Regions from separate parts of the Kitasatospora sp. NPDC048540 genome, predicted to be linked through region 1. Evidence: riboswitches for the same ligand, from Rfam matches in the RefSeq annotation. Region 1 holds a riboswitch; each other region holds the start of a gene.
The links. Region 1 has a riboswitch for thiamine pyrophosphate ahead of AB0D08_RS30285 (cytosine permease). Riboswitches for the same ligand answer to the same signal wherever they lie in the genome.

Region 1 (4,173 bases):
GATCCGCGCCCCGCCCGGCAGCACCCCGGTCCGGCCCAGCAGCGGCAGCCGCCGCTCCAGCAGGTACACCGTCGGCACCGCGGGCGCGGCCCGGCGGACCCGGTGCAGCGCCAGCTCCGAGAAGCTCATGATCCGAACGCTCGGCCCGGCCGGGGCGGCCCCTTCCGCCTCCTCGGCCCGCCCGCCGTCGGCCGGTCCGGCGGGAAGCAGCCCGAACCGGTCCAGCGTCCGCAGCAGTTCGGCCTCCACCCGTCCCGCGTACCGGGTCGGGTGCTTGGTCTCGATCGCCAGCTCGATCGGCCGGCCGGCGTCGACCGCCAGCTCCAGCAGCTGCGCCAGGGTCAGCACCGAACTCGGCGTCGGCGACCCCGGCGACTTCCACGAGCCGAAGTCCAGCTCGCCCAGCTGAGCCAGCGTCATCGCCGACACCACGCCCCGGCCGTCCGAGGTCCGCCGCACCGTCCGGTCGTGCACGCAGACCAGCTCGCCGTCGGCGGTCAGCCGGACGTCGCACTCCAGGCCGTCCGCGCCCTCCTCGATCGCCAGCCGGTAGGCCTCGATCGTGTGCTCGGGCAGTGCGGCGGAGGAGCCGCGGTGGGCGATGACCTTGACCGCGCTGCGGTCGGAGGAGCCGGAGGAGGCGGCGGAGGAGCCGAGGTGCTGGGTGTCCACGACGGTCACCCTACGCGGGCCGAAAAGTCGGGAAGCCGCCGCCACGGGGAACGTGCGGTGAACAGCTCCCCGTGGCGGCGGCTCGCGGACTTCTCGGCCCGGCCGCCGGTCCGCCCGCGCTCGGGCCGCCCGGCTCGGGCCGTCCTGGCTCAGGCCGTCCGGCGCACCAGCGTGGTCGCCCAGGTGGCGAGCGCCGCCGCCAGGAAGCCGAACAGCGAGGCCGAGGTCCACGCCTGCGGGGTGAAGCCAACCGCGGACTGCAGGTCGGTCCAGAAGGCGGTCCACCGGCCGGCGTTCTGGGTCGGCGCCAGGAACTGGTAGACGGCGAAGCCCAGCACCCACGGCACCAGCATCACCAGCCGGGAGGGCGCGTCCTGGTCCAGGTTCCAGCCGTCGCGCCCGGCCCCCAGGAAGTAGTCGACCGCCAGCACCGCGAACAGCGGCACGAACACCGAGCCGATCAGACCGAGGAAGGCGTAGTACGAGTCGGTGAACTCGGTGATCTGCAGCGCCAGCACCGTCACCAGCACGCCGATCCCGCCGGTCAGCAGCCGGCGGTCGATCCGCGGCAGCAGGTTCTGCACCGACATCGCGGTCGAGTAGACGTTGGCGAACGACTGGTCGGTCTCCCGCACCACCAGCACCAGCAGGAACAGCCAGCCCGCCGTCACCCCGGTGAACGACTCGAAGATCCGGCTCGGGTCGCCCTCGGCCTGCAGCAGCGCGACCAGGCCCAGCACGTAGCACCACACCTGCGCCACCGAGTACCCGGAGAAGGTGCCCCAGAACGAGGCCGACGCGGTGCGCGAGTGCCGGGTGTAGTCGGCGGCCAGCGGAACGAACGAGATCGACACCGCGATGATGTAGTCCGTCGCGGTCAGGAAACCGGTCCAGTTGCCCGCCCCCGGGTCGGGGAAGCCCTGCCGGCCGAGCTGCACCGTCAGGTACACCATCGCCACCCCCACCGCGACGGCCACGTACTTGCGCAGCACCGCGATCGCGCCCAGCGGCCAGATCGTCAGCACCGTGGTGAGCGCACCGGCGAGCAGCACGAACAGCCAGCGCCAGCCCTGGGTGCCCGCCACCGCCTGGGCCCCGCCCGCGATGGTGATCAGCTCGAACACGCCCCAGCCGAGGCACTGCACGATGTTCAGCGCCGTCGGCAGGTACGACAGCCTGGTCCCGAACAGCCCGCGCAGCACCGCCATCGCGGGCGCGCCGGTCCGGGCACCGATCAGCGCGGCCACGCCCAGCATCGCGGTACCGATCACCGTGCCGGCCACGATCGCCGTCACCGACGCCGCGAACGACAGCTCGCTGCCGGCCGTCCCCAGCACCGTCGCGGCGCTGGAGAAGCCGATCAGGCTCACCCCGAGGTTGGCCCAGAGCGCGAACTGCGCCCGGAAGTCCAGCGTCCGCGGCGGCGCGGTGTCGAGGACCAGGGGGGCCTCGACGCGCTCCGCGACGGCGGTCGCGGAGTCGGAGGCAGGGGAAGGCGAAACAGCCGTCATGGCCGATACTCCCTACGCCGGCATTACCCGGACAGGTTCCGGCGGTCAGCGCTCCCTCGACCCGCCCCGCCGTGATACCCATGGCGTACGGTCGAACAGCGCACTCTCAGCCTGGTGGGTCCAAGCTCCCGCGTCGTTTCAGTTTGGAGCGCCAGGCTAACGGGCGCCGCCTCGAACGCCAAGGCCAGGGGGGACACTGTCCGCATCACGGAAGTTCCGAATCGCGGAAGTTCCGACGGCCGGGCACCCGTGGCAGCCACCGCGGCCCAGGGCCGTACCGCGGGCCGTCAGGACCACCTAAGCATTCTCATGACTTCTTCAGGGGGCTCCTTACGGCAACTGAATCAGCTATGCGAAAAACTATGGCCAAGTCCGTCAGCTATGGAGGTCGTCCGTGAGCACCGAACACGAGGGTGGGTCCACCGGGCCGCAGGAGGGTCAGTCCTCCGGCGTTCCAGAGGCGGGTGCTCCGACCACCGACCACACGTCGGCCGCCGCGCCGCAGCCGGTCGTCGAATCCGCTCCCACGCTCGCGCTGTCCAAGCAGGCCGACCCGCAGGAGCCCGCCGCCCCTGCCGCCCCCGGCTATCTCGACGCGCCGCCGCCGGTGATCCCCGCGGCCCCGGCCGCCCCGGCGTCCGGCTACCTCGACGCCCCGCCGCCGGCCGTCCCGCACAACCCGTACGCGCCGCCGCTGCCCGGCGCCGCGGAGCACCGCCCGGCCGAGCAGCAGCCGGTCACCCCCGAGCAGGCCGCGTTCGGCCAGGGCGCGCCCGGCCAGGGCAACCCGCCGGCCGGCGAGCCCGGCCACCACCCGTTCGGCGCCGGGCACCCGCTCGGCGGCTGGGGCACCCCGCCCGGCGGCACCGGCGGCCCGGGCGTGCCCGGCTACCCGTCCGAGTGGGGTGGCGGCAGTACGCCGCCCGGCCCCCGCAGGAAGCGCGGCTCGCTGATCGCCCTGGTCGCCGCGGCCGCCCTGGTGGCGGGCCTGGCCGGCGGCGCGATCGGTGCCTCGCTGACCGACGGCGGTGGCAACGGCAGCAGCGGGTCCAGCAGCCACACCAGCACCACCGTGACGGTCGGCGACAACAAGAAGGCCCTCGACCGGGCCCCCGACTCGGTGGCCGGCATCGCCGCCGCGGCCCTGCCCAGCACCGTCACCATCAAGGCGCAGGGCTCCAGCGAGTCCGGCACCGGCACCGGTTTCGTCTTCGACACCGAGGGCCACATCCTCACCAACAACCACGTGGTCGCCCCCGCGGCGAGCGGCGGCAAGCTGACGGTGAAGTTCTCCGACGGCTCCTCCTACCCGGCGTCCGTGGTCGGCCGCGCCCAGGGCTACGACGTGGCCGTGGTCAAGCTCGACAACCCGCCGAAGGACAAGCTCGTCCCGCTGCCGATCGGCGACTCCGACAAGACCGCGATCGGCGACGCCACCATCGCGATCGGCGCCCCGTACGGGCTCGAAGGCACCGTCACCACCGGCATCATCAGCGCCAAGGACCGTCCGGTCGCCTCCGGCGACGACATGGGCTCCCAGTCCTCGTACATGAACGCCCTGCAGACCGACGCCTCGATCAACCCGGGCAACTCCGGCGGCCCGCTGCTCAACGCCTCCGGCCAGGTCATCGGCATCAACTCGGCGATCCAGTCCAACACCGGCGGCTCCACCGGCCGGGCCGGCTCGATCGGCCTCGGCTTCGCGATCCCGATCAACCAGGCCAAGTGGGTCGCCGAGACCCTGATCAAGGACGGCACGCCGGTCTACGCGATCCTCGGTGTGCTGCGCAACGACGACTACAAGGGCGACGGCGCGCAGATCCCCAGCGCCGACGTCCGCGGCACCCCGGCCGTCACCCCCGGCGGCCCCGCCGACCAGGCCGGCCTCAAGCCGGGCGACGTGATCACCAAGCTCGGCGGCATCGCCATCGACAGCGGCCCCACCCTGGTCAGCGAGATCTGGACGCACAAGCCGGGCGAGAAGGTCGAG
Region 2 (4,173 bases), on a different contig from region 1:
GCGGTGGATCAGCTCGTCGGCACCGGCGTGCCGGCCGGCGTACTGGACCATGCGCCCGAACTGCTCGGACCAGAAGTACGGCACCGGGTCGTAGGGGACGTCCGCGCCGAGCATCGCGGCGGCCGCGGCGCCGCCGGACTGCAGCGCGTGGTCCCAGTGCTGGACGGCCAGCCGGGCGCCGGAGCGGGCCGAGGGGTAGGAGACGCAGTCGCCCGCCGCCCAGACGCCGGGGGCGGTGGTGCGCAGCCGGTCGTCGACCAGGATCGCGCCGGCGGGGTCGAGCTCCACCGCGGACCCGGCCAGCCAGCCGGTGGCGGGGCGGGCACCGATGCCGACCAGCAGTTCGTCGGCGGCCAGCCGGGTGCCGTCGGTGAGCACCACCGCCGCGGGCTCGGCCGCCAGGACGCCGACCCCGCAGCGCAGGTCGACCCCGGCGGCGGCGTACCAGCCGGCCATCGCCGCGCCGACGGGTTCGGGCAGCGCGCCGGCCAGCGGCGCCGGTCCCGCCTCGACCACGGTCACCTCGCAGCCGAGCTGCCGGGCCACCGTCGCGGTCTCCGCGCCGATCCAGCCGGCCCCGGCCAGCACCAGCCGCAGGCCCGGGCGCAGCCGGTCCCGCAGCGCGAGCGCGTCGTCCAGGGTGCGCAGCAGGCGGGCGCCGGGCGCGCCGGGCAGCGGGCGGGGTGCGGCGCCGGTGGCGATCAGCAGGCCGTCGTACGGGAGCTCGCCGCCGTCGGTGTGCAGCACCCCGGGGTGGAGGGCGAGGGCGCGGCGGCCGGGCAGCAGGTCGATGCCGAGGTGGTCCCAGTCGATGTCGAAGGCGGTGCTGTCGGCCTGGCCGAGCAGCACGTTCTTGGAGAGCGGCGGCCGGTCGTAGGGGCGGTGCGGCTCGTCGCCGAGCAGCGAGATCCGGCCCTCCCAGCCTCCGCGCCGCAGGCCCAGGGCGGCCTGTGCGCCCGCCATGCCCGCCCCGACCACGACCACTCGTCCGGTTCTCTTCAGTTCGACCACCGGGTCAGCCTATCCAGCGGGGTGTCCACCCTCCGTACGCACCTTCGGGATGGGCGGCGCCCGGCGTTATGGTGGACGGGCACCTCACACGGGAGCCCGGTGCACCGGGCTGAGAGGCGGGCTGGTGCGGCCTGCGACCGTCCGAACCTGATCCGGGTCATGCCGGCGAAGGGAGTTACCGACTTTGGCACGGACATCTGTGGCCGGGACGCCGTCGGCGCGCACGCCCGACGTGCTGGTGATCGGCGGCGGGATCATCGGCCTGGGCGTGGCCTGGCGGACGGCGCAGCGCGGACTGGCGGTGGCGGTCGTCGACCCGGCGCCGGGCGGCGGGGCGGCGCAGGTCGCGGCCGGGATGCTGGCGCCGGTCACGGAGCTGCAGTACGGCGAGGAGCCGCTGCTGCGCCTCGGGATGGCGTCCAACGAGCGGTACGCCGGCTTCACGGCGGAGCTGACCGCCGCCACCGGCCTGGACACCGGCTACCGGCGGACCGGCACGCTGGCGGTGGCGCTGGACTCCGACGACCGCGAGGAGCTGCGCGAGCTGCTCGCCTTCCACCAGCGGCTCGGCCTGGAGTCGCACTGGCTGACCGGCCGCGAGTGCCGCAAGCTCGAGCCGATGCTGGCCCCGGGGGTGCGCGGCGGCCTCCAGGTGACGGGCGATCACCAGGTGGACGGCCGGCGGCTGGCGAAGGCCCTGCTGGCCGCGTGCGAACGCGAGGGCGTGGTGCTGCACCGGTCCGAGGCCGCCGCGCTGCTGGTCGAGGACGGCCGGGCCACCGGGGTCCGGCTGGCCGACGGCTCCTGGCTCACCGCCGGGCAGCTGGTGCTGGCGGCGGGCTGCCGCAGCCACCTGCTGCCGGGCCTGCCCGCCGGGGTGCTGCCGCCGGTGCGCCCGGTCAAGGGCCAGGTGCTGCGGCTGCGGATCCCAGAGCCGTACGCGCCGTTCCTGTCCCGCAACGTGCGGGCCGTGGTGCGCGGGCAGCACATCTACCTGGTGCCGCGGGCCGACGGCGAGCTGGTGATCGGGGCGACCAGCGAGGAGCTGGGCCACGACACCACCGTCACCGCCGGCGGGGTGTACGAGCTGCTGCGCGACGCCCACGAGCTGATCCCCGGCATCACCGAGCTGCCGCTGGCGGAGACCGGTGCCGGGCTGCGGCCCGGCTCGCCCGACAACGCCCCGCTGCTCGGCCCGACCGCGCTGCCCGGCCTCACCGCCGCCACCGGCCACTACCGCAACGGCGTGCTGCTCACCCCGGTGACCGCCGATCTGATCGCCGAGCAGCTGGCCACCGGTGTGCTGCCCGAACTCGCCGCCCCCTTCTCCCCCAGCCGCTTCACCGCAGAGGTCCCGTCATGAACCAGATTCCGCTCACCGTCAACGGCGAGCCCCGCGAGCTGCCCGCCTCGACCACGCTGGCCGAGGTGGTGGCCCAGCTGAGCAAGGCGCCCTCGGGGGTGGCCGCGGCGCTCAACGAGACGGTGGTGCCGCGCGGGTCGTGGCCCGCGACGGTGCTGAGCGCCGGCGACCGGGTGGAGATCCTCACCGCCGTCCAGGGCGGCTGAGCACCGTGGCGGACGACGTTCTCACCATCGCCGGGACGGCCTTCACCTCCCGGCTGATCATGGGCACCGGCGGCGCCCCCAGCCTGGACGTGCTGGAGCAGGCGCTGCTGGTCTCCGGGACCGAACTGACCACGGTCGCGATGCGCCGCGTCGACCCCGGCACCCAGGGGTCGGTGCTCGACGTGCTGACCCGCAACGGCATCCGGGTGCTGCCCAACACGGCCGGCTGCTTCACCGCCGGGGAGGCGGTGCTGACCGCCCGGCTGGCCCGCGAGGCGCTCGGCACCGACTGGGTGAAGCTGGAGGTGATCGCGGACGAGCGGACCCTGCTGCCCGACCCGATCGAGCTGCTGGACGCCGCCGAGACCCTGGTCGACGACGGCTTCACGGTGCTGCCGTACACCAACGACGACCCGGTGCTGGCCCGCAAGCTGGAGGACGTGGGCTGCGCGGCGATCATGCCGCTGGGCTCGCCGATCGGCTCCGGCCTCGGGATCCGCAACCCGCACAACTTCCAGCTGATCGTGGAGAACGCGGGCGTCCCGGTGGTGCTGGACGCGGGCGCCGGCACCGCCTCCGACGTGGCACTGGCGATGGAGCTGGGCTGCGCCGCGGTGATGCTGGCCTCCGCGGTGACCCGGGCCCAGGACCCGGTGCTGATGGCCGAGGCGATGCGCCGGGGCGTGGAGGCCGGGCGGCTCGCCCACCGGGCCGGGCGGATCCCGCGCCGGTTCCACGCCGAGGCCTCCTCGGCGATGGCCGGCCGGGCCGAACTGGACGTGCGGGAGCGCCCGGCGTTCTGACCGGGTCTCAACTTCGGCACAGACCGGCCCGTGACGGGCGGGCCCCGGGCCCGCCCGGGGCCTGCGCCTCTACACTCCTCTGGTGGACATGACGCTGCGCGACCCCCTGATCGGAACGCTGCTCGACGGCCGGTACCGGATCGAGCAGCGGGTCGCCTCCGGTGGGATGTCCACGGTCTACCGGGGGCTGGACACCCGGCTGGACCGGGTGGTGGCGCTGAAGGTGATGCACCCGTCGCTGGTCGGCGACAGCGACTTCACGGCCCGGTTCATCCGCGAGGCCAAGGCCATCGCCCGGCTGGCCCACCCCAACGTGGTCAACGTCTTCGACCAGGGCGCCGACGGCCAGACCGTCTTCCTGGCGATGGAGTACGTGCCCGGCTCCAACCTGCGGGACGTGCTGCGCGACCGGGGCGCGCTGTCGGTGCGGGCCGCGCTGGACGTGATGGAGCCGATCCTGGCCGCACTCGGCGCCGCCCACCGGGCCGGCCTGGTGCACCGGGACATCAAGCCGGAGAACGTCCTGATCACCGAGGGCGGCATGGTCAAGGTCGCCGACTTCGGCCTGGTCCGGCTGCTCTCCGGGGCCGGCGGCGAGGTCACCAGCACCACCGAGGCGGGCACCGTGCTCGGCACCGTCTCGTACCTGGCGCCGGAGCAGATCCGGCAGGCCCCGACCGACCAGCGGGTCGACGTGTACGCGGCCGGCATCCTGCTGTACGAGCTGCTCACCGGCACCAAGCCGCACTCCGGCGAGCACCCCGCCCAGGTGATGTACCAGCACCTGCAC
Region 3 (4,173 bases), on a different contig from region 1:
GTAGACCCGGTTGCCCTGGGCGGCGAACTCCTCGGACTTGGCCTGCATGCCGGCCAGGGCCTCGGCTGCGTAGCCGGAGCCGTCGACCGCGGTGGAGCCGTCGCCGTGTTCCGCGCGGATCTGCTGGGAGATCTTCATGGAGCAGAACTTGGGGCCGCACATGGAGCAGAAGTGCGCGGTCTTGGCGGGTTCGGCCGGCAGGGTCTCGTCGTGGAACTCGCGGGCCGTCTCCGGGTCGAGGGCCAGGTTGAACTGGTCCTCCCAGCGGAACTCGAAGCGGGCGTCGGACAGTGCGTCGTCCCAGGCCTGTGCGCCGGGGTGGCCCTTGGCGAGGTCGGCCGCGTGGGCGGCGATCTTGTAGGTGATGACGCCGGTCTTGACGTCGTCCCGGTTGGGCAGGCCCAGGTGTTCCTTGGGGGTGACGTAGCAGAGCATCGCGGTGCCCCACCAGGCGATCATCGCCGCGCCGATGCCCGAGGTGATGTGGTCGTACCCGGGCGCGACGTCGGTGGTGAGCGGGCCGAGGGTGTAGAACGGTGCCTCGTCGCAGATCTCCCGCTGGAGGTCCATGTTCTCGCGGATCTTGTTCATCGGGACGTGGCCGGGGCCCTCGATCATCACCTGGACGTCGCGCTCGCGGGCGATCCGGCCGAGCTCGCCGAGGGTCTGCAGCTCGGCGAACTGCGCCTCGTCGTTGGCGTCGGCGATGGAGCCGGGCCGCAGGCCGTCACCGAGCGAGAAGGTGACGTCGTAGGCGGCGAGGATGTCGCAGAGTTCCGCGAAGTTGGTGTACAGGAAGTTCTCCCGGTGGTGCGCCAGGCACCAGGCCGCCATGATCGAGCCGCCGCGCGAGACGATGCCGGTCTTGCGGCGGGCCGTCAGCGGGACGTACCGCAGCAGCACGCCGGCGTGGACGGTCATGTAGTCGACGCCCTGCTCGCACTGCTCGATGACGGTGTCGCGGTAGACCTCCCAGCTCAGTTCCTCGGCCTTGCCGTCGACCTTCTCCAGTGCCTGGTAGAGCGGCACGGTGCCGATCGGCACGGGGGAGTTGCGCAGGATCCACTCGCGGGTGGTGTGGATGTTGCGGCCGGTGGAGAGGTCCATGACGGTGTCGGCGCCCCAGCGGGTGGCCCAGGTCATCTTCTCCACCTCCTCCTCGATCGAGGAGGTGACGGCGGAGTTGCCGATGTTGGCGTTGATCTTCACCAGGAAGTTGGTGCCGATGATGGCCGGCTCCACCTCGGGGTGGTTCACGTTGACCGGGATGACGGCCCGGCCGCGGGCCACCTCGTCGCGGACGAACTCCGGCTCCAGCCCCTCCCGGATGGCCACGAACTCCATCTCCGGGGTGATCACTCCCTGCTTCGCGTAGGCGAGTTGGGTGACCGCCGCGCCGGCCCGGCCGCGCAGCGGGCGGCGCGGGCGGCCGGGGAAGACGGCGTCCAGGTTGCGGAGGTTGCCGCCGCGCGGGGCGGTGTGTTTGATCCCGTCGTCCTCCGGGCGGGCCTCGCGCCCGTCGTACTCCTCGACGTCGCCGCGCTGGCGGATCCAGGGATCGCGCAGCGCCGGCAGGCCGCGGCGGACGTCCGGCTCGTAGGCGGCGTCGGTGTACGGGCCGGAGGTGTCGTAGAGCGGTACGGTCCGGCCGTTGGTGAGGTGGACCTCGCGGTACGGGACCCGCAGGTCGGGGCGGGACCCCTCGCGGTAGGCCTTGTGCCAGGCTGGGGTCGGGTAGCCGGTGGCGGCGCTGCTGACCTGGCCCGTCGTGCTGCGGGCAGACTCCTGCTGTGCATCAAAGATGGTCATCTGACCTTCTACTCCCTACGCCGGCATTACCCGGTCCAGGTTCCTGCGGTCGGCGCAGCGGCTGGCCCGTCGTCCGACGTGCCGGTCAGCGCCCTCTCAGCCCGGTGCTCCGAGCTCCCGTTGTTCGCAGACGGTTTGCCTGCGTAAGACGTCCAACACGGTAGCGGGCCGTCCGGTCCAGGTCCAGACGTGTTCCGGCCACCGGACGCGGGCCGGGCCGGAACTCCGCCCGCCGGCGGCAGCGGTGGGAGACTTGGCCGCATGGTCGGGTTGACGGGACGGGTGACGGGCAGGGTCGGGGCCGGCCTGGTCGGCGAGGTGCTGGTCCATGTGCCGCAGCGGCAGGGGTCGGAGGCGTTCCTGGCGTACCTGGCGGTGCCGGGGGACCCGCTCGCACCGGGCACGCCGGTGGTGGTGCTGGAGTACCAGCCGCCGCGCACGGTCTACGTCGCCGCGGCGTATCCACCTTCCTTACCTGGCTCTTGACGCAATCTTGACGCCCTTGGAGCACGATCAGGACACCCGGCCCTTCCCAAGCGATCACGGCAGGCGAAGAATCTGCTGCTGCCACCGCGTTCCGCGCCGTCCTGCACAACAGCGCGCAGCCACGGAACCGGTGTGCCCGAAGGGGGAAAGCCGATGCTGATCGGCATCGCGGGGGCCGTGGTGGCCTCCATCGTGATCGTGATCGTGCTGTTCAAGCTGATGTGGCGGGTGGCCGAGCCCAACGAGGCGCTGGTCATCTCCGGGTCGAACCACCGCACCGAGGGCGTGGCGGACGGGCTGGGCTTCCGGATCGTCACCGGGCGCGGCACCTTCGTCCTGCCCGGTGTCCAGGCGGTCCGCAAGCTCTCGCTGGACCTGAACGAGGCCGAGCTGGACGTCGAGTGCGTGACCTCGCAGGGAATCCCGGTGCACGTCAAGGGCGTTGTGATCTTCAAGGTGGGCGACGACACGGTGTCGATCGCCAACGCCGCCCGCCGTTTCCTGGACCAGCAGAAGATGATGGGCCAGCGGGTGCACAACGTGTTCGCCGGTCATCTGCGGTCCATCGTCGGCGGGTTGACGGTCGAGGACATGATCCGCGACCGGGAGCGGCTGACCGGGGAGACCCGGGCGGCGTCCGGGTCCGAGATGGAGAAGCTCGGCCTGATCATCGACTCGCTGCAGATCCAGGAGATCCTGGACCCGACCGGCTACATCACCAACCTGGCCGCGCCGCACGCCGCCGCGGTCCAGCGCGACGCCCGGATCGCGGCCGCCGAGGCCGACCGGCGGGCCACCGAGGCGGAGCAGGAGGCGTTCGCCCGCAAGGCCGAGGCGACCCGCAACTCCGGTATCCAGCAGGCCGGTTACCAGGCCGAACTGGAGACGGCGACGGCCCGGGCGCTGCAGGCCGGTCCGCTGGCCCAGGCGGCCGCCCGGCAGGAGGTCGTGGTCCAGGAGACCAAGGTCGCCGAGTTGGAGGCGCACCGCAAGGAGCAGCAGCTGCAGGCGGACGTCCGCAAGCCCGCCGACGCCCGGGCGTACGAGACCCGGACCAAGGCGGAGGCCGACCGTGACGCGCGGATCTCCGCGGCCGAGGCGCTGGCCCGGGAGACCGAGCTGAAGGCGGGCGCGGAGGCGAACCGGGTGAAGATCGCGGCGACCGCGGAGGCAGAGGCGACCAGGGCGCGCGGACTGGCCGCGGCCGAGGCGACCAAGGCGACCGGTCTGGCGGAGGCGGCGTCGGCGGAGGCCCGTGGTCTGGCGCAGGCCGAGGCGGCGCGGGCGCTGGGTCTGGCGGAGGCGGAGGCGATCAAGGCCCGGGCCGCCGCGCTCGCGGAGAACCAGGAGGCGGTGGTCGCGCAGCAGCTGGCCGAGAACTGGCCGGAGATCGTCCGGGCCGGCGCGGAGGCCTTCGGCAACGTCGAGCACATGGTGCTGCTGAACGGCGCGGACGGGATGTCCGACATGTTCGCCAAGGCGCTGACCATGGGCGGTACCGGCCTCGGGCTGGCCCGGCAGCTGCTGGGTGCGATGAGCAACCCGAAGGAGGGGGTGAAGGACGGGCCCGCCGCCGAGAAACCGGTGAGCCTGCCGATCCCGGTGCAGGACGCGTCCTGACCCTGGGGAGCCCGAGGTGCCCGTCCACCGGTCGCGGTGGGCGGGCACGGGTGTTCGCGGAGTGGATCGGGAGGGGTCAGCGGGCCTCGGCCCCGGCCTCGGCGATGACCTGCTCGGCCATCCGGCCGGCGAAGACGTTGCCGACCAGGACGCCGAGGCCGATGGCGCCGACCAGCATCACGGTGCTCAGCCAGACCATGGTCTCCAGCGGCACGGTGTAGGCGCCGACCACCTTGGCCACGCACTCGGCGACCAGCA

Region 2: linked by a shared signal. The riboswitch ahead of thiO (glycine oxidase ThiO) and the one ahead of AB0D08_RS30285 (cytosine permease) in region 1 are both predicted to bind thiamine pyrophosphate.
Region 3: linked by a shared signal. The riboswitch ahead of thiC (phosphomethylpyrimidine synthase ThiC) and the one ahead of AB0D08_RS30285 (cytosine permease) in region 1 are both predicted to bind thiamine pyrophosphate.

Annotation. Positions count from the first base shown of each region.
Region 1 is NZ_JBEZIR010000102.1:21,904-26,076, reverse strand. It holds gene AB0D08_RS30290 (glycerophosphodiester phosphodiesterase) at 1-672, opposite strand, end outside; gene AB0D08_RS30285 (cytosine permease) at 822-2,183, opposite strand; TPP riboswitch at 2,174-2,325, opposite strand; gene AB0D08_RS30280 (trypsin-like peptidase domain-containing protein) at 2,578-4,173, shown strand, end outside.
Region 2 is NZ_JBEZIR010000001.1:282,747-286,919, reverse strand. It holds gene AB0D08_RS01490 (FAD-dependent oxidoreductase) at 1-1,011, opposite strand, end outside; TPP riboswitch at 1,090-1,202, shown strand; gene thiO (glycine oxidase ThiO) at 1,196-2,374, shown strand; gene thiS (sulfur carrier protein ThiS) at 2,371-2,580, shown strand; gene AB0D08_RS01475 (thiazole synthase) at 2,586-3,383, shown strand; gene pknB (Stk1 family PASTA domain-containing Ser/Thr kinase) at 3,472-4,173, shown strand, end outside.
Region 3 is NZ_JBEZIR010000029.1:71,848-76,020, forward strand. It holds gene thiC (phosphomethylpyrimidine synthase ThiC) at 1-1,809, opposite strand, end outside; TPP riboswitch at 1,805-1,938, opposite strand; gene AB0D08_RS14495 (hypothetical protein) at 2,071-2,295, shown strand; gene AB0D08_RS14500 (flotillin family protein) at 2,449-3,915, shown strand; gene AB0D08_RS14505 (VC0807 family protein) at 3,992-4,173, opposite strand, start outside.